3 regions of the Vibrio algicola genome follow, and region 3 is predicted to be linked to each of the others. Evidence: predicted binding sites of a transcription regulator. Region 3 holds the regulator's gene; each other region holds the start of a gene.
The links. The regulator CRP, encoded in region 3, controls carbon source genes, mostly activating them, when cyclic AMP is high. The targets are predictions, from matches to a motif close to TGTGANNNNNNTCACA.
Positions count from the first base shown of each region.

Region 1: cdd (cytidine deaminase) is a predicted target of CRP. The motif match lies at 4,324-4,339, and genes of this name have one in related genera.
Region 2: GFB47_RS08165 (NupC/NupG family nucleoside CNT transporter) is a predicted target of CRP. The motif match lies at 3,662-3,677, and genes of this name have one in related genera.

Region 1 is NZ_CP045699.1:1,337,520-1,343,700, reverse strand. It holds gene GFB47_RS06220 (heme lyase CcmF/NrfE family subunit) at 1-20, shown strand, start outside; gene nrfF (heme lyase NrfEFG subunit NrfF) at 13-492, shown strand; gene ihfA (integration host factor subunit alpha) at 853-1,149, shown strand; gene GFB47_RS06205 (thiopurine S-methyltransferase) at 1,215-1,859, shown strand; gene purT (formate-dependent phosphoribosylglycinamide formyltransferase) at 1,908-3,083, opposite strand; gene cdd (cytidine deaminase) at 3,255-4,145, opposite strand; gene GFB47_RS06190 (LrgB family protein) at 4,488-5,174, opposite strand; gene GFB47_RS06185 (CidA/LrgA family protein) at 5,176-5,571, opposite strand; gene sbcB (exodeoxyribonuclease I) at 5,594-6,181, opposite strand, start outside.
Region 2 is NZ_CP045699.1:1,781,556-1,787,736, forward strand. It holds gene deoA (thymidine phosphorylase) at 1-863, opposite strand, end outside; gene deoC (deoxyribose-phosphate aldolase) at 1,055-1,828, opposite strand; gene GFB47_RS08165 (NupC/NupG family nucleoside CNT transporter) at 2,266-3,519, opposite strand; gene GFB47_RS08170 (TatD family hydrolase) at 3,786-4,526, opposite strand; gene GFB47_RS08175 (hypothetical protein) at 4,530-4,760, opposite strand; gene prfC (peptide chain release factor 3) at 4,927-6,181, opposite strand, start outside.
Region 3 is NZ_CP045699.1:2,317,871-2,324,051, forward strand. It holds gene GFB47_RS10615 (ABC transporter ATP-binding protein) at 1-1,478, shown strand, start outside; gene GFB47_RS10620 (TIGR02444 family protein) at 1,475-1,951, shown strand; gene GFB47_RS10625 (YheU family protein) at 1,995-2,210, shown strand; gene GFB47_RS10630 (phosphoribulokinase) at 2,347-3,216, shown strand; gene crp (cAMP-activated global transcriptional regulator CRP) at 3,460-4,092, shown strand; gene GFB47_RS10640 (aromatic amino acid transport family protein) at 4,188-5,393, opposite strand; gene pyrE (orotate phosphoribosyltransferase) at 5,736-6,181, opposite strand, start outside.

The DNA of each region.
Region 1 (6,181 bases), 980 kb from region 3:
TGGAGAGTCACTATGCTTAGATTGTGGAGTGGATTAAAAATCAGCGGTGTGATGTTATTGAGTGTATTAGTGTGGCAAAACGTGGCAGTAGCCAGTGGATCGGTGAGTATTCAAGCTGCTACCGAAACGCAAAATAGCGATAACGCTCAGTTGGTGGATGTGTTTGCGTTTAAAAATGCCCAAGATCAGCATCGAGCCGATTATTTAGCCCGCCAACTTCGCTGTCCTCGCTGCCAAAATCAAAACTTGACCGAGTCAAATGCGTCGATTGCGCGAGATATGAGACTGCAAGTGTATAAGATGGTCGATCAAGGGCACAGCAACGAAGATATTCTTAACTTTATGACCGATCGTTTTGGTGAGTTCGTACTCTATAAACCAAAATTTGAAGCCTCAACCTATGTGCTATGGTTAACGCCATTAATGCTGTTGCTTATGTTGATAGTGGCGGCGAGATCTTATACAAGAAAAAAATCAGCGTTAAATAAATGAGTTTAGATAATTTTTAACTTTATGTTATAACAGTAATTATTATGTAAATGACACTTTAAATGCATCTTTTTATTGCCAGATCGCGTAATTTCAAAAACAAAGTTAAACACTAATTATATTATTTAAATAGATATTAATTTTCAAAAATCACTAATTTGCAGAGAATAAAACCAATAACTTCCACTATTTATACTATGCTCAGTGCTGTAAATGGCTAGAAAGCTAAATATTGAATTAAAAAATTTGGCGAAAATCATAAGGTTGGCTTACACTTTCGTAGTTATCGTTAGCTTTTAGCTTGCTGACATGTAAATACAACATATTCCACAAATACTGTGGTTACAAATGAGGGATAGTTTTATGGCGCTCACTAAGGCCGATTTGGCTGAAAACCTGTTTGAAAAACTTGGCTACAGTAAACGTGATGCTAAGGAAACCGTAGAAGTGTTTTTTGAAGAAGTTCGAAAAGCATTAGAGAACGGTGAACAGGTAAAATTGTCTGGTTTTGGTAACTTTGATCTTCGTGATAAAAGTGAACGTCCAGGACGTAATCCTAAAACTGGCGAAGACATTCCAATTTCTGCACGTCGAGTGGTGACATTCCGCCCGGGTCAGAAGCTTAAAGCTCGTGTTGAAAATATCAAGATAGAAAAATAACATTGAGTATTTAACCAATAAAGGTCACTTAGGTGGCCTTTTTGTTATCTGGAGTAAGGATAAAAATGCAAGATCAAGAATTTTGGCACAGTAAATGGGCAGCAAATAAAATTGGTTTTCATCTGGCTGATGTGAACCCCTTACTGCCGCAGTTTTGGTCACACTTACAACCGAAACAAGAACACAATGTTTTAGTGCCCTTATGTGGTAAAAGCGAAGATTTGATTTGGCTTGCCACTCAACATCAATCGGTCACTGGGGTTGAGCTCAGTAATATTGCGGTACGTGCTTTTTTTGCCGAGCATCTCTACACACCAACCGTAACATCGCTTAATAACCTGCATGAGCTTTATCAATTTGATGAGTTGTCGATCTACAGCGGTGATTTTTTTACTGCGCCATTAGAAAGTTATGACTTAATTTATGATCGCGCCGCGATGATAGCGCTACCACCAGCGTTGCGTGTTGACTATGTAGCAAGAATTAAGTCGTTAATGAAACCAAACGGTAAAATTTTATTGATTGGATTGGATTACGATCAAAATGAAATGCAAGGCCCACCGTTTAGCGTGCCGGAAGATGAGATCCGCGCCATGTATGCGGGTATGAAAGTGACGCGTTTACAACGTGATGAAGCCAGTGCCAATCATCCCAAAATAGAAAATGGATTATCACGCTTTGCTGAAGAAGTGTGGTTAATTGAAAACTAATGTACCTTTTTCGTGGCTCACATTCCGAGCCACGATGATGATAAGCGATTAGTAGCGGATCTCTATTTTGCTGGCACTTTCAACGGCCTCTTCTATTGCCTGCTCAACACTGTCTCTGCGAGTTAATGCTATCCCTAAACGGCGGCGACCATCAATGTCGGGTTTACCAAATAAACGGATTTGAGTTTGAGGCTGCGCGACCGCGTTTGCCAAGCCATCAAAGCCAATATTGTTTGATGTTCCTTCGCCTAAAATAACCGCAGATGCCGATGGCCCATATTGGATGATAGAGTTAATTGGCAAGCCGATAAAAGCGCGCACATGTAAGGCAAACTCGGATAACTCTTGTGATATCAAAGTCACCATGCCGGTATCGTGCGGGCGAGGGGATACCTCACTAAAGATCACTTGATCGCCTTTAACAAATAATTCCACGCCAAATAAACCATAACCGCCCAGTGCATTGACGACTTTCTCTGCCATGTGCTGCGCCGCTTGGATCGCACTCGCCGACATAACTTGTGGTTGCCAAGATTCACGGTAATCGCCATCTTCTTGTCGGTGTCCAATCGGAGCACAAAAATGCACACCATCGACCGCGCGAACAGTCAGTAGCGTTATTTCATAATCAAAATCAACAAAGCCTTCCACAATGACCCGACCCGCACCCGCGCGGCCACCTTCTTGAGCGTATTGCCAAGCGGTTTGCATATCAGCCTTGGTTTTTATTACGCTCTGTCCCTTGCCTGATGAGCTCATGATAGGTTTAACCACACATGGCATGGAGACAAATTCAACCGCTTGTTCAAACTCTTGATAAGTATCACAGAAGCGATATGGTGAGGTTTGAATATTAAGATCTTCAGCCGCTAAACAGCGAATACCTTCACGGTTCATCGTCAATTGTGTGGCTTTCGCAGTCGGGACAACATTTAAGCCTTTTGCCTCAAGTTCCACCAATTTGTCGGTCGCAATCGCTTCGATCTCGGGGACGACATAGTCTGGTTTTTCTTTGGCGATAATGGCTTCAATCGCATCACCATCGAGCATATCCACCGTATAACTGCGATGAGCAACTTGCATGGCAGGAGCATTAGGGTAGCGATCAAGCGCGATCACTTCTAATCCCAAACGTTGGCATTCAATCGCCACTTCTTTACCGAGTTCGCCTGAACCTAATAATAAAACTTTCGTTGCGCTCGTTGTCGTCGCCGTTCCAAACATGATAAAGATTCTCTACAAAATGAAATTGGCTCAGATCATACTGATTTTTCTCACCCAAGCAATCGTTTGCGCAATAAGTTCGGCAATAAAAAATTAAATGCATAAAAAACGCCCAATCTGTGGTTGTAGTAACCAACAACAGATTGGGCATTATTATTTTTGAACTCTATCTTAAAGCGCTGCGTATTCCAGCGTAATATCAGGATTAATCGCTTCTAAAGTGGCTTGGGTATCCGCTAAATGACTAATGGATCCATCAGCGATCTCAGCTAAACAAGCGGCTTCAATAGTATCGAGTGAATGACCGGCTAATAGTAATAAATTAATCGCCACTTGCAGTGGTGGCAAACTTGGATTGAATGCCGCGTTCTCGGCGTAGCTGCCATTAAAAATCGCGCCGCTTGTCACTTGTAATGAAACGCCGCTGTAATTGTTAGAGTAAGGTGCGTGACTCATATTTAAAGCATCCACTGCCGCTTGCATTAATGGTGTGACTTCTGGAGCGCTATGGGATTGCTTGTTTTGATCCATTAAACGGCGAGGCTCTTCTAAATCACCAGGGCCAAAAGAATCAGGTAATAATTGTGCCAGTGACATTGCAGGGCGCTGTGGTAATTGAATAATCAGATCGTTGGCACTGGTTAACTCATTCATAAACTGACGGCAGTGACCACACGGAGAATGATTGATGGTGATATTTTTAATTCCCGTTTCACCTTTCATCCAAGCATGGCTGATCGAAGATTGCTCTGCATGAACCGTTTGTCCTAATTGCGTGCCTGAAAACTCAAGGTTGCCACCAAAATAGATTGCACCAGATAAACCTTCAGCAATCGCGCCAACATGAAAATCAGAAATAGGGCAATAGGAATGTGAAGCGGCAAGCGGAAGTAAAGCCAGTTTAAGTTGCGTATCGTTTAAGCCAGAATCGGCCAAAAGATCTTGATATTGGCTTGCATCAAGGTGACCACTAAAGTCTGGATGATTAAAATACTGGGTAGCCTTGGCTTGGACATGTGATGGTAAAGATCCAAAAAGCTCAATGTTGTGCTGAATCGTCATGGGATGTTCCTTTTAATTTTTCGATACCGAATGGGCACTTAAGAAATTTGTGCAAATGATTCGATAATTAACAATATGGGGTTGATCACGTTTTTTTTAAAGTATATACATTCAAGTTTCATTAAAGAGTTACATGCGTCAAATAATGAGGCGGAGTCGACAATTTATTGCTTTATTAAGTGAGCTAGATCTCATTTAAAGTGGTATTGCTATTGATGTTCAAAGATTGGAGAGAAAAACAGGAAGCATAATAAGCTTCCTGTTGTTTTTGGGGGCAGATTGACTGAACATTTAACACTAGCAACTTGCCGAGCCAAGCCCTTTTTAAATCAAGCTTTAACTTTAACCAATAAAGCCACCTACCCACAAACAAAAAGCGAAGAATACTGGCGCAAGTATAGACGTTATAATGCCGCAACTAACGAGTGCCAAAGAGCTAAAAGCAGCATCTTCCGCATTTTTACCGGCGCAAGTAGCGGTACCTAACGCGTGCGATACTGTCCCCATAGTCAAACCGCGTGCAATTGGGTGGGTCACGCCGAGTAATGTATAAATTGGGTAGGCAAATACCGAACCAAATACACCAACAATTAACACTAAAATGGCCGCGATAGCGGGTTCGCCACCTAAGCTTTTGCCTATTTCCATCGCTATCGGGGTAGTGACTGATTTACCCATAAGGCTGGCGACTAACGTCGGGTCGGTATGCAAGGATACGGCAATTAATCCGGCGGTGAGCATCGACATGCAACTGCCAACACCGCAAGCAAGAAAGATGATTTTCCAATTTTGTTTTATTTGGGGCAGTTGTTCATAAAGTGGGTAGGCAAGCGCCACAACGGCAGGTTGCAGTAGATAGGTCATCCAGTCGTTTTGAGCGTAATAGACTTTATATGGCACATCAAGCGCCATTAAAATCGGAATAATAATGATGATGCTCAACAACAAAGGATTGGCGAGTGGATTGTTGATTTTTATCGCCAGCCATCGCACCGCAAAGAAAACCACAAACGTTAGTAGTAACCACATATTATGACTCCTTACTTTTGCTTGTTTTTTCTACTTTATCGTGAGAGCTGAGTATTTTTTGTAAGCTCAGTGCGAGCACCACTAAAACAATGGTTGTTGCCCCCACGCTGCTGGCAAAAATAGACAGCGCATTGTCAATCAGCATCGGGAAGTGATCCATTAAGCCGACACTGATCGGCACAAATAGAATGATCATATAGCGAATAAAAGCATGCGCACTAGGGCTTATCCATTCCACTTTTATCAGCCCTGATGCCAAAAGTGCAAACAAAATCAACATGCCAAAAATACTGCCAGGGATCGACAGTGACAGCAAAGCTTGGATGCCATTACCGAGCCATAGACAGCCCATGATAATGGCAAAAGAAATAATATACCCCATAACCTTTTTAAACACTTTACATCCTTATAGTGCTTGTTTAAGAAGCGATCGATTCAACATATTGATACACCGCTTTCAGAACGTCCATTTTCGCGCTATCACTTTCATGTTCGTGTGCAAGATTCTCAAGATTTAGGAGGTAATCTTCAAGGTTAGCTTCAAAGTATTCTCGGCAATGTGCGCGCCATTGGTCTTGTTCTTGCTCATTGAGTGTCGCAGGGTAATTTCGAGCGCGGTAACGGAATAATAAGGGGGCGATCCGGGAGTCTTTAACCGAAAGCTCTAAACCGGCTAGATTCTCCGGTTTTGTTTCACGGATAATATCCATTGTTGATTTATCGGCAGGTGAGAAAAAGCCTGAATAAAGCTGGGTATCCACATTATCATCTTGCGGATATTCACGCTCAATACTGTACAAACCGATTAATTTTTCGCGGATCTCAGGATTGGCTTTTAATATGGCCAAATTAGCCAAGCACTGGGCGCGATCGATCCCTATGTTGGCGGCATTTTCTGCGGTTAAGGTTTTTGCAGGCGCTAGGATTGGGCACTTATTGAGATGCACCAGTTTTATCGGAACCGGCAGTTCATCGGGCGCTAAATCATCTCGCTTGGTATATAAACG
Region 2 (6,181 bases), 540 kb from region 3:
TCTGCGCATAGAGTCATGGTGACATCGAGTAAACGAGGATTACGCACTTCACCGCGAGAGTTTTTCTCACCAGTTAAGAACTGCACCGCTTCACGCACTTCAACTGCATTACCTGCCGATGAGGCCAACACTTGGTTCATATCGGTAAGAATAGCGGTGGTTTGAGTCCCAGCGCCATTGGCGACAGCAACAATAGATTGTGCTAGCTCTTCTGAGGCTTCATAGGTTGGCATAAATGCACCAGAACCCACTTTGACATCCATCACTAATGAATCTAAGCCTGCAGCTAATTTTTTCGATAAAATAGACGCGGTGATCAAAGAGATATTATCGACCGTTGCCGTAATATCACGAGTGGCATAAACACGTTTATCGGCTGGTGCTAAATCACCAGTTTGACCAATAATTGCCACCCCCGCCTCTTTGGTTACGCTGCCAAACAGTTCATTATTTGGCATAATATTGTAACCAGGAATAGATTCTAATTTGTCTAACGTGCCGCCAGTATGACCAAGGCCACGCCCTGAAATCATAGGAACAAAGCCACCACAAGCTGCGACCATTGCGCCAAGCATTAAAGAGGTCACATCGCCCACGCCACCCGTTGAATGTTTATCAACAATCGGGCCAGAGAAATTCATATGTGACCAATCAATCACCATACCTGAATCGCGCATCGCACAGGTCAGTGCAATTCGCTCGGGCATCGTCATTTCATTAAAAAAGATGGTCATCGCAAACGCAGCAATTTGACCTTCTGAAACAGTGTCATTGGCTACGCCCTGAATGAAAAAATTGATTTCTTCAGTAGTGAGCACTTCACCATCACGTTTTTTTCGAATAATTTCTTGAGGTAAAAACATCACAACCTGCCTGCTTGTTTATCTGAACGATATTTATTTGTTCAATTCAGCAATAATATTTCATGGCGAAAAAGAACAAAGATAACCTAACCCTAACAATCAGGTTATCTCGATATACCCGGCTGACTTAAATATCTAACTTAAAGATGTCGCTTAGGTATAGACAGCATTACATTCTCAAAACAAAGAGATTAGTAACCGCCTTCCGCCGCTTTCTCGCCTTCACCTAAAGTGTTTAGCAAGTTAGCTAATAAGCTTGAAGCGCCAAAACGGTAATGCATGTTATCGGCCCAATCTGCGCCTAAAATACGATCCGCCATAGCAAGGTAAGCTTGTGCATCTTCTGCAGTGCGAACGCCACCAGCTGGTTTAAAACCAACAGTTTTCGCCACACCCATATCCGCAATCACCTGCAGCATAATTTCAGCCGATTCTGGCGTTGCATTCACTGGCACTTTACCCGTTGAAGTTTTGATAAAGTTCGCACCAGCTTCAATTGAAAGTTGTGAAGCACGTTTGATCAAGGCTTCTTCTTTTAGCTCGCCGGTTTCAATGATCACTTTTAGTAATACATCGCCACATGCGGCTTTACATTGCTTCACTAATTCAAAACCAGTTTTTTCATCACCGGCAATTAGAGTGCGGTATGGGAAAACCACATCCACTTCATCGGCGCCGTAAGCGATCGCCGCTTTGGTTTCTGCTACTGCAATATCAATGTCATCGTTGCCGTGTGGGAAGTTAGTGACGGTTGCAATACGGATTTCAGGAGTGCCTTGTTCGCGTAGAGTTTTCTTCGCAATAGGGATAAAACGTGGGTAAATACAAATGGCGGCAGTGTTGCCAACCGGTGATTTTGCATTCTTGCATAAAGCAATCACCTTCTCATCCGTATCGTCTTCATTCAACGTAGTGAGATCCATTAATTTTAGTGCACGTAAAGCTGCTGCTTGTAAATCGCTCATTTCTATCTCCGATTGGTAAATTATATCGATTAAGCTTTGATCAATGTTGTTTTCAAGTTTAGCTCATTAATCAAAACTGATTGGGGATTCCCCCTAATAAATAGTATGAAATGAACGGACTTGGTTCCTTGAAGACTTAATGCCAGAAACACTCGGCATTAATTGCAATCCTTGTCACCGCACAACCTAGTTCAATAGGCTGTATACCCAAATAACTTAGGTATATACACATCTTGTGTAGTCATATTAATTATACTGATTAAATTGGCGTTATCTGTTTTCTGATGTAACGCAAACGGTTTGTATCTCAAAAAAAATGTTAAATCAATCACATTTTTTTTGAGAGTGGAAATTTATTGTTGTTGTTGCTTAAAAACAAAAAACCGCAGCTATGTGAATAGCTGCGGCTTAGTTTTATTTTCTAGCGTCTATATCAATTACATGGTTTGTAATGTGATAAAGAAACCAGCAATAGTTGCTGCCATTAAGTTAGATAATGTACCAGCAAGGATTGCTTTCATACCCATCTGTGCAATTTCAGAACGACGTTCTGGTGCAAGACCACCCAGACCACCTAGTAAAATCGCAATTGAAGAAAGGTTAGCAAAACCACACAATGCAAAAGAAATGATGGCTTTGGTTTTCTCATCAAGAATAACCGCTGCGCCTTCTTTTAGGTATGGGGCAAAGTTAGAGTAAGCCACAAATTCATTCAAGATGGTTTTCTGACCAATAAATGAACCTGCAATTGTTGCTTCACTCCAAGGAACACCAATCAACCATGCAACAGGTGCAAAGATGTAACCTAAAATAAGTTCTAGAGTTAAGTTTTGAATACCAAACCAACCACCAATGCCACCAAGCATACCGTTAAGCAGTGCAATCAAGCCGATGAAAGCAAGTAGCATTGCACCAACGTTTAGGGCTAGAGATAAACCAGCTGATGCGCCAACAGCTGCAGCATCGATTACGTTAGCAGGCTTGTCTTCATCAAGAACATCTTCATCACCCAATTGATCAATTGGTGTTTCAGTTTCTGGCTTGATGATTTTAGCAAACAGTAAACCACCAGGAGCGGCCATAAATGATGCTGCTATTAGGTAAGACAGTGGCACACCCATTGCTGCGTAACCCGCCATAACACCACCAGCAACCGAAGCTAAACCACCACACATTACTGCGAATAGTTCAGATTGAGTCATCTTAGGGACAAAAGGACGAACCACTAACGGTGCTTCTGTTTGGCCAACAAAAATGTTTGCTGTGGCTGACATAGATTCTGCGCGAGAAGTACCTAGGGCTTTTTGTAAACCACCACCTAGAAGTTTGATAACGATCTGCATAACACCAATGTTATATAACACTGAAATTAACGCAGAGAAGAAGATGATAGTAGGCAAAACTTTAAAGGCAAAAATGAAGCCAACACCATCAACAGAGAAGTTTACTAGGTTGCCAAAAAGGAACCCAATACCTTCATTACCAAAGTCGTATACATGCTGTACGCCATTCGTCATTGAGGCTAAAACATCACGCCCCCAAGGAACATAAAGTACAAATGCACCTAGACAGAATTGAATGACAAATGCGCCACCCACGGTTCTTAAATTAATTGCTTTTCGGTTGTCAGAAAATAGAACTGCTACTGCTAGCAAAAAGATCATTCCGACGATACTCATAACCAGGCTCATGGTATATGACTTCCTTATAGTAAGTTAAAGTGTATTTCAAGGTGGAGCTCTAAAGAGAGGGCGATTATACGCTGACATCCCGTAACAAAGTAATACCCTAATCTCATTTATTAATGTAAATATAATGAAAAACACAAATGTTCGTGACTTAGATCACTTAAACAATAATTAACACAGGGCAAACGGTTGCTTTTTATTCACTATTTCTATCTTTACAAACAAAATAAGTGGTGACTATTTAACCAAAGTTGTTTTTCGAGCTGTTTTTAATTTTCTAATCGCAACTCAACAAGCGCTTTAAAAACCAATTTTAGCTGCGTAGGATGATTGTTTTCACCTTGAAATCCATCTAATGGCATATCCGGCGCATCGGTTTCGAGCAACAAAAACGATAACGGAAGTCGTGAAATAACATCGCGTGTTTTGCTGGCTCGTGGGTAACTGATCACCCCACCCACTCCGATATAAAAACCGAGTTTGATGTACTCCATTGCTTGCTGATAACTGCCGCTAAAAGCATGAATAACGCCGCCCTTTTTGGGTTGGTGTTTACGCAGAATTTTCACCACCTGATCATGTGCTTTACGTGCGTGAATTATCAATGGTAATTCAAATTCTATCGCCAATAAAACCTGGGCTTCAAATAACTGATATTGCTTATCGAGCTTCTCGGGTGTGAGCCATTGCTCTTCCAGCCTCAAGTCTAGTCCACACTCTCCAATTGCGACACACTTGCTACTGCGACAAGATAACGATTGCTTTAGCTTTAAAATCGCATCATCGCCATGTTGAGCCATAAAATACGGATGAAGCCCCAAAGCGTAGTATAAAGAGGGAAATTGTGATGAAAGGTTTGCGAGTTTCGACCAGTTAGATTCACCAATCGCAGGAATAATGATTTTAGTCACGCCCGCTTGCTGAGCAATATCAAGGTGATGTTGGGTATCATCAAAGGCAGAAAAATCAAAATGGCAATGCGTATCGACCAAGCACGAGGAGTCAGTCATTTTCTAAGCTTTAAAGTTTGGTGTAACGGGATGGTGTTGGGCAGGTGCCTGATAGATTTTGTCTGCTGGTGTTTTTTGATGGATAGGATCGGCTTTATAAGCGCAACAGCTGCGTTTATGCTCAGGAGTTAAACCCAATTCCTCACACCAAGCATCGTAACGAGCAAGGTAAGTTTTACATTGTTGTTTCCATCGCCCCAAAGCGTTAAATATTTTAAAACCAGAACACCACATAGCCACTCCTTTTACTGTCATTGAGGTGAGTGATTTCAGTATAGCCTCAAGACGGCGATAAATAAAAACCGCTTAAGCAATATAGATAATCAAAACTATCTAAATCACTACAGCGGTCATTTAACTTTATTCTAAGAACGAATTACGTCCGTTTCAGCTTTCGCTCTTAGTGCTCGCGTGTTGCTCTAAAGTTCACTTCAGGGAAGCGCTCTTTGGCCAGGTTCAAATTGACCATGGTCGGGGCAACATACGATAGATTATCGCCGCCATCTAATGCGAGGTTCGTTTGGTTTTTACGCTTAAATTCATCCAGTTTTTTCTCGTCATTACATTCGATCCAACGCGCGGTTGCCACATTTACGCCTTCATAAATCGCTTCCACGTTATATTCAGATTTTAAACGCGCCACTACCACATCAAACTGCAACACACCTACCGCGCCAACAATCAGATCATTATTTTGTAATGGACGGAATACTTGCACCGCGCCTTCTTCTGAAAGCTGTACCAAACCTTTAAGCAATTGCTTTTGTTTAAGCGGATCACGCAGACGAATACGACGGAATAATTCTGGCGCAAAGTTAGGGATACCAGCAAACTTCAATGCTTCGCCTTGAGTAAAGGTATCACCAATTTGAATGGTGCCATGGTTATGCAAACCAATAATATCGCCTGCATACGCATGTTCGGCGCGAGTACGGTCACCAGCCATAAAGGTCACGGCATCGGAAATGCTGACAGTTTTACCACTGCGAACATGGTTCATCTTCATGCCTTGGCTGTAAGTGCCCGACACAATACGCATGAAAGCAATACGGTCACGGTGCTTTGGATCCATGTTAGCTTGGATTTTAAACACAAAACCTGAGAATTTTTCTTCTGTAGCTTCAACTTTACGCTGATTGGCTTCACGCGCCATTGGCGATGGTGCCCACTCGGTTAAACCAGAAAGCATGTGGTCAACACCAAAGTTACCCAAAGCGGTACCAAAATAAACAGGGGTTAACTCTCCCGCTAAGAAAAGCTCTTGGTCGTATTCATTTGAAGCGCCAATCACAAGCTCAAGTTCATCGCGTAAATTCGCCGCCAGATCTTCACCTATTGCGCTATCTAATTCAGGGTTATCTAACCCTTTAATGATGCGCTCTTCTTGAATGGTATGACCTTGACCCGTAGCGTATAAAATCGTTTCATCGCGATGAATATGGTAAACACCTTTAAACTCTTTACCACTGCCGATTGGCCATGATATTGGTGCACAAGCCATATTCAATTCGTTTTCAACTTCGTCTAACAACTCCATTGGATCACGAATATCACGGTCACATTTGTTCATAAAGGTTACGATCGGCGTATCACGTAGACGAGTGACTTCCATCAATTTACGCGTACGGTCTTCGACACCTTTCGCCGCATCAATC
Region 3 (6,181 bases):
GGAGCCTGACCCAGTTCTCGGGCGGCTGGCGCATGCGTTTAAACCTTGCTCAAGCATTATTGTGCCGCTCCGATTTATTGCTGCTGGATGAACCCACCAACCACTTAGATTTAGATGCGGTATTGTGGCTGGAAAAATGGCTACAAAATTACCCTGGCACACTGATTTTGATCTCGCATGATAGAGACTTTTTAGATCCAATCGTTGGCCGCATTGTGCATGTTGAAAATCAAGATCTGAATGAATACACAGGTAACTATTCTTCCTTTGAAACCCAACGTGCACAAAAGTTAATGCAACAACAGGCAATGTACAGCAAGCAGCAAAAACAAATGTCGCACATGCAAAGTTACATCGACCGTTTTCGTTATAAAGCCTCTAAAGCTCGCCAAGCCCAAAGCCGGATTAAAGCGTTAGAGAAAATGGAAAAGGTTCTGCCAGCGCAATTTGATAACCCATTTAATTTCGAATTCCGTCAACCCGCTGCATTGCCTAATCCGATCATGATGATGGACGATGTATCTGCAGGTTATGGCGATCGCTTGATCTTAGAAAAAATTCGCTTAAATTTAGTCCCAGGTAGCCGCATCGGCTTACTTGGGCGTAATGGCGCAGGTAAATCGACCTTAATCAAACTATTATCGGGCGAGCTTAATCCACAAGGCGGCGATCTGACCTATTCTCAAGGGGTGAAGATTGGTTACTTTGCGCAGCATCAACTCGAAACCTTGCACCCAGAAGAAACCCCGCTGCAGCACTTAATGCAAATTGCCAGCAATCAAACCGAACAACAGTTACGTGATTATCTTGGTAGTTTTGGTTTCCAAGGCGAAAAAGCATTAGATAAGGTCGCCCCATTCTCAGGTGGCGAAAAAGCACGTTTGGTATTAGCGTTATTAGTGTGGCAAAAACCCAATCTATTGCTGCTCGATGAACCAACCAACCACCTTGATTTGGATATGCGCCAAGCGCTGACCATGGCGTTGCAAACCTTTGAGGGTGCGATGGTGATTGTCAGCCACGATCGTTATTTATTGCGCGCCACCACCGATGATCTTTACCTAGTCGATGCCCAACAAGTGATGCCGTTTGATGGCGATCTTACCGACTATTATAAATGGCTCACCGACCAACAAAAGCAAGATAAAAAAGACGCTCAAGGCGAAGTGGATAACAGCCCCAACACCAACAGCGCCGCCAATCGTAAAGAACAAAAACGTCTTGATGCGGAGCGCCGTAAACAAACCGCGCCGCTGCGTAAAAAAGTCACTCAACTTGAAACGCAAATGGACAAACACAGTCAAGCATTGGCACAAGCGGAAGAACAACTGGGGGACGTCTCTCTTTATCAAGATGAAAATAAAGCCAAGCTGACCCAAGTGCTCAACCTACAAGCTACCAGCAAAGCGCAACTCGAAAATGTTGAGGTGGAGTGGATGGAACTGCAAGAGCAACTTGAAGCATTAAGCGAAGAATAATGCCAAACTCGCCTTGTTCACCTCTTACAGCAGAAGCGTTCTGGCAATTTTGTCTAGAACGCTATCAACAACCGGGCGTGGAGTCGGCGTGTTTAACCCTACAAAACCAATATCAGGGCAACGTTAATTTACTACTGCTGTATATATGGCTCGATCAACAAAAACTAACACTAGCTCCACAGGAACAAGAGCGATTGAAACAATCACTCCAACCGACACAAGCATTACTCGCTCAGTTTCGGTCATTGCGTCGTCAATATAAAACTCACTTACCCGCTTCGCTATATCGGGAAAGTTTAACCTTTGAATTACAGCTTGAACGTCAGCAACAAGAATATTTAGTTGAAGCCTTAAATGCACTGCCACTTCAAGCTCGATCTCAACAACACATACCGCTAAGCCACCAATATTGCCAACAACTTGATGCTGAAGGGCTTTGCCTATTCTTTTTCAAAAATATAAGTAATATCTGAAAGCATTAGTGAATCATCACAGATAATAAGCAGTAAACATATTATGATTATCCCTTGGCAACAAATCGATCCCGACACCCTCGACAACTTGATCAAAGAATTTATTCTGCGTGAAGGAACCGATTATGGTGAACAAGACTATTCTCTTGAGCAAAAAATCACACAGGTACAACGTCAATTAAAATCAGGTAAAGTGGCGATCGTATTTTCCGAATTACATGAAAGTGTCGATATCAGGGACGTCAACTCGTTAAGTTAATCAATCTACACTCAAAGTAATTAAAGTTGCAGTGAGGTGGCAAGTAAGACGGATATATACCCATATCATTTGGGTATATTATTTACAGGCCCTACTCTACACTGTCTATTCTCAAGGTCGAAAATAAAGGATTATCATGTCGGCAAAGCATCCTATCATCGCAGTCACCGGGTCCTCTGGCGCAGGAACCACCACCACCTCAGAAACCTTCCGAAAAATGTTCAATATGAGGGATATTAAAGCCTCATGGGTGGAAGGGGACAGCTTTCATCGCTATACCCGACCAGAAATGGATGTGGCGATCCGTAAAGCACGCGAGCAAGGTAAACACATTAGTTACTTTGGCCCTGAAGCCAATGACTTCCCTGCTCTGGCCAAGTTTTTTCATCAGTATGGTCAAGATGGCAGTGGCAAAATTCGTCGCTATTTACACAGTTTTGATGAAGCAGTACCGTACAATCAAATGCCAGGCACGTTTACCCCATGGCAAGGTTTACCCGATAATACCGATGTGCTTTTCTACGAAGGTTTGCATGGGGGTGTGGTCGATGGGGAAGTCAACGCCTCGCAACATGTCGATTTTTTGATTGGTATGGTGCCGATTGTTAACTTGGAGTGGATCCAAAAATTTGTGCGCGACACCCGCGATCGTGGCCATTCGCGTGAAGCGGTGATGGATTCGATTGTACGCTCGATGGATGATTACTTAAATTACATCACGCCGCAGTTTTCTCGTACTCATATCAACTTTCAGCGAGTGCCAACCGTTGATACTTCTAACCCATTAAACGCCAAAGGCATCCCAAGCTTAGATGAAAGCTTTGTAGTGATCCGTTTGCGTGGAATTAAAAATGTCGACTTCCCTTACCTACTTGCCATGATTGATGGTTCCTTTATGTCACGCCATAACACCTTAGTGGTACCAGGCGGTAAGATGAGTTTTGCGATGGAACTGATCATTCAACCTCTACTGCAACAACTGATCGACACCGGTAAAATTGGCTAAAAAGGTGATCAATTTCACCTTACTGCTGAGTCTGTGACTTAGGCCACACTTTCACAGCTTAAATACCCACTTCAGGGCGATCAAAATCAAGAAATTCGCTACGGAAAGGGGTAGTATTTAAAGCCAACGCAGTAACAGTGCTTGCAGCGTAAATGATGAACACCTATTCTATTTGACCAGTTTAGCCGGTCTCAGGATGAATGACTCAAAACTGAGCAAGCCCTTCAGAGGAAGTAACAAATTATGGTTCTAGGTAAACCTCAAACTGACCCAACTTTAGAGTGGTTTCTATCGCATTGTCATATTCATAAGTACCCATCAAAAAGTACTTTGATTCATGCTGGCGAAAAAGCAGAAACTTTGTACTACATCGTAAAAGGGTCTGTGGCTGTATTAATCAAGGATGAAGAAGGCAAAGAGATGATCTTGTCTTACTTAAACCAAGGCGATTTTATTGGTGAGCTAGGTCTATTTGAAGAAGATCAAGAGCGTACCGCTTGGGTTCGAGCTAAATCACCTTGTGAAGTTGCTGAAATTTCATTTAAGAAATTCCGTCAGCTTATCCAAGTGAATCCAGATATCTTGATGCGTCTGTCAGCTCAAATGGCAACTCGCCTACAAATCACTAGCCAAAAAGTGGGTGACTTAGCCTTCTTAGACGTTACCGGTCGTATTGCACAAACGCTACTTAATCTAGCCAAACAACCAGATGCAATGACTCACCCAGACGGCATGCAAATTAAGATAACTCGTCAAGAGATTGGTCAAATTGTTGGCTGCTCTCGTGAAACCGTTGGTCGTATCTTGAAAATGCTAGAAGAGCAAAATCTAATTTCTGCGCATGGTAAAACCATCGTGGTATACGGTACTCGTTAATCGTCACACACGATTATTTTAAGTACACGCAAAAATAAATAAAGCCACTGAATGCAAATCCAGTGGCTTTTTCGATCTTACTTTTTCGTTACTCTCTACCCAATAGCGGGCAATACTCCTACGCTGATTAGCACTTGTACCCCAATGATCACCAAGCCACTTAATAAAACAAACATCAACGCCACATTACCACCAGCAACGGTAAAGTTTTGGGTTTGTAAGTTGAGTTGACGCGAGCGTTTCACCATCGCAACCGGCAGTAGTAACGCTAAAATCGCTAAGGCAATCGCGGCATAACCGAGTGCCATAATAAAGCCTTGCGGGTAAAATAGAGCAAAACACAATGGCGGAACAAAGGTCACTAACGCGATTCCCACTCGGCCACCTTTGCTTTGGTTCTTATTCAAGCTGTCGCCCAAAAATTCAAATAAGCCTAAGCTCACCCCAAGAAAAGAAGTAATTAAAGCCAGATCAGCAAACACTGACACCACTTGAGAAATGGCAGAACTATGGATCACTTGCGCCAAGGTTCCAACCAGTGCGGTGACATTGCCGGCTTGTGCAAGCGTGGCTTGATCGACCACACCTAATGTCGCTAATTGCCACAGGATATACACCACTAACGGCAATAATGACCCAAACACCATCACTTTTTTCAGCGCTTTCATATCCAGATCTAAATAACGTACCACGGCAGGAATGCTGCCATGAAATCCAAAAGAGGTGAAAATCACCGGTAATGCCGCCACAATCAAGCCTTTTTCTAATGGCATATTCACCAAATGAACCGCTTGAATGTTGGGAGTTAAGAAAAACAGCATGATTGCCATCGCGACCAATTTACAGGTAAACAGCACCCGATTAACCTTGTCGACCGATGACGTACCAAAGGTAACAATCGCCGCAATCAAGATGGTAAAGATAAGTGTTCCTAGGCCGTTAGACACATCTAACTCAAACCAGTTATGCAGCTTGTCATTAAATTGCCCACCACCACCCGCAATGTAGGCCGCGCAAAGGGCGTAAAACAAAAACAACATCGCAAAGGTCGCCAGCCACTTTCCCTTATCACCGAGAAATTGCTTAGCCAAGGTATGCAAGGTGGCATCATAATCAGCATGTTGGTGCAGCTCTAACATCAATAATGCGGTGTACGCCATTAATGCCCACATCGCTACCATGATCACAAGCGAAGTCATAAAGCCCAGTCCTGCTGACGCAATTGGCAACGCCAACATTCCGGCACCAATCGTGGTACCGGCAATAATCAAAGTACTGCCTAAAACCTTTGAATTACTCATTTACACTTACCGTTCAAAATTATTTACAACAATTTACCATTAAAACTAGATAAATCGACCCGTCAATAACAAAAAGCAGCGATAATGGGTCAAATATCACACAAAAAACCAGACAAATTACTGTGTATATAAAAGTGTACAGATTCTTAGGCAAGAGCAGAAAAAAGAAACCCCGCCACTTCAAATGAAATGACGGGGTTTAAAGGTTAAGTGACGGATAACCGTCAATCTTAACCATATAACTTAAGCTATATTGTCCGTTAATTGCAGAAAGCACCGTTGGATCTATATTGGTTAACTCACCAAAAGAAGCAACAAAACTGTAGCTTTAAAGGCTAAACATTAGATGCCATATTGAGCGCGGTAAGCCTTGACCGACTCTAGCTGCTCTGCGCTGTTGCCTTGCTCTTCAAGATAAGTCACTAGATCGCCTAAACAGATGATAGAGATAACCGCGCAACCGAAATCACGTTCCACTTCTTGAATCGCTGACAACTCGCCTTTGCCTTTTTCTTGACGATCAATCGCCACTAAAACGCCAGCTAAATCAGCACCATTGGCTTTAATGATTTCCATTGATTCACGAATAGCCGTACCAGCGGTGATCACATCGTCCACCAACATAATGCGACCGTCTAATGGATTGCCGACCAAGTTGCCACCTTCACCGTGATCTTTAGCTTCTTTACGGTTAAAGCAGTATGGCGTATCAATATCGTGGTGATCGGCTAAAGCAACTGCGGTGGTGGTCGCAATTGGAATGCCTTTGTAAGCTGGGCCAAACAACA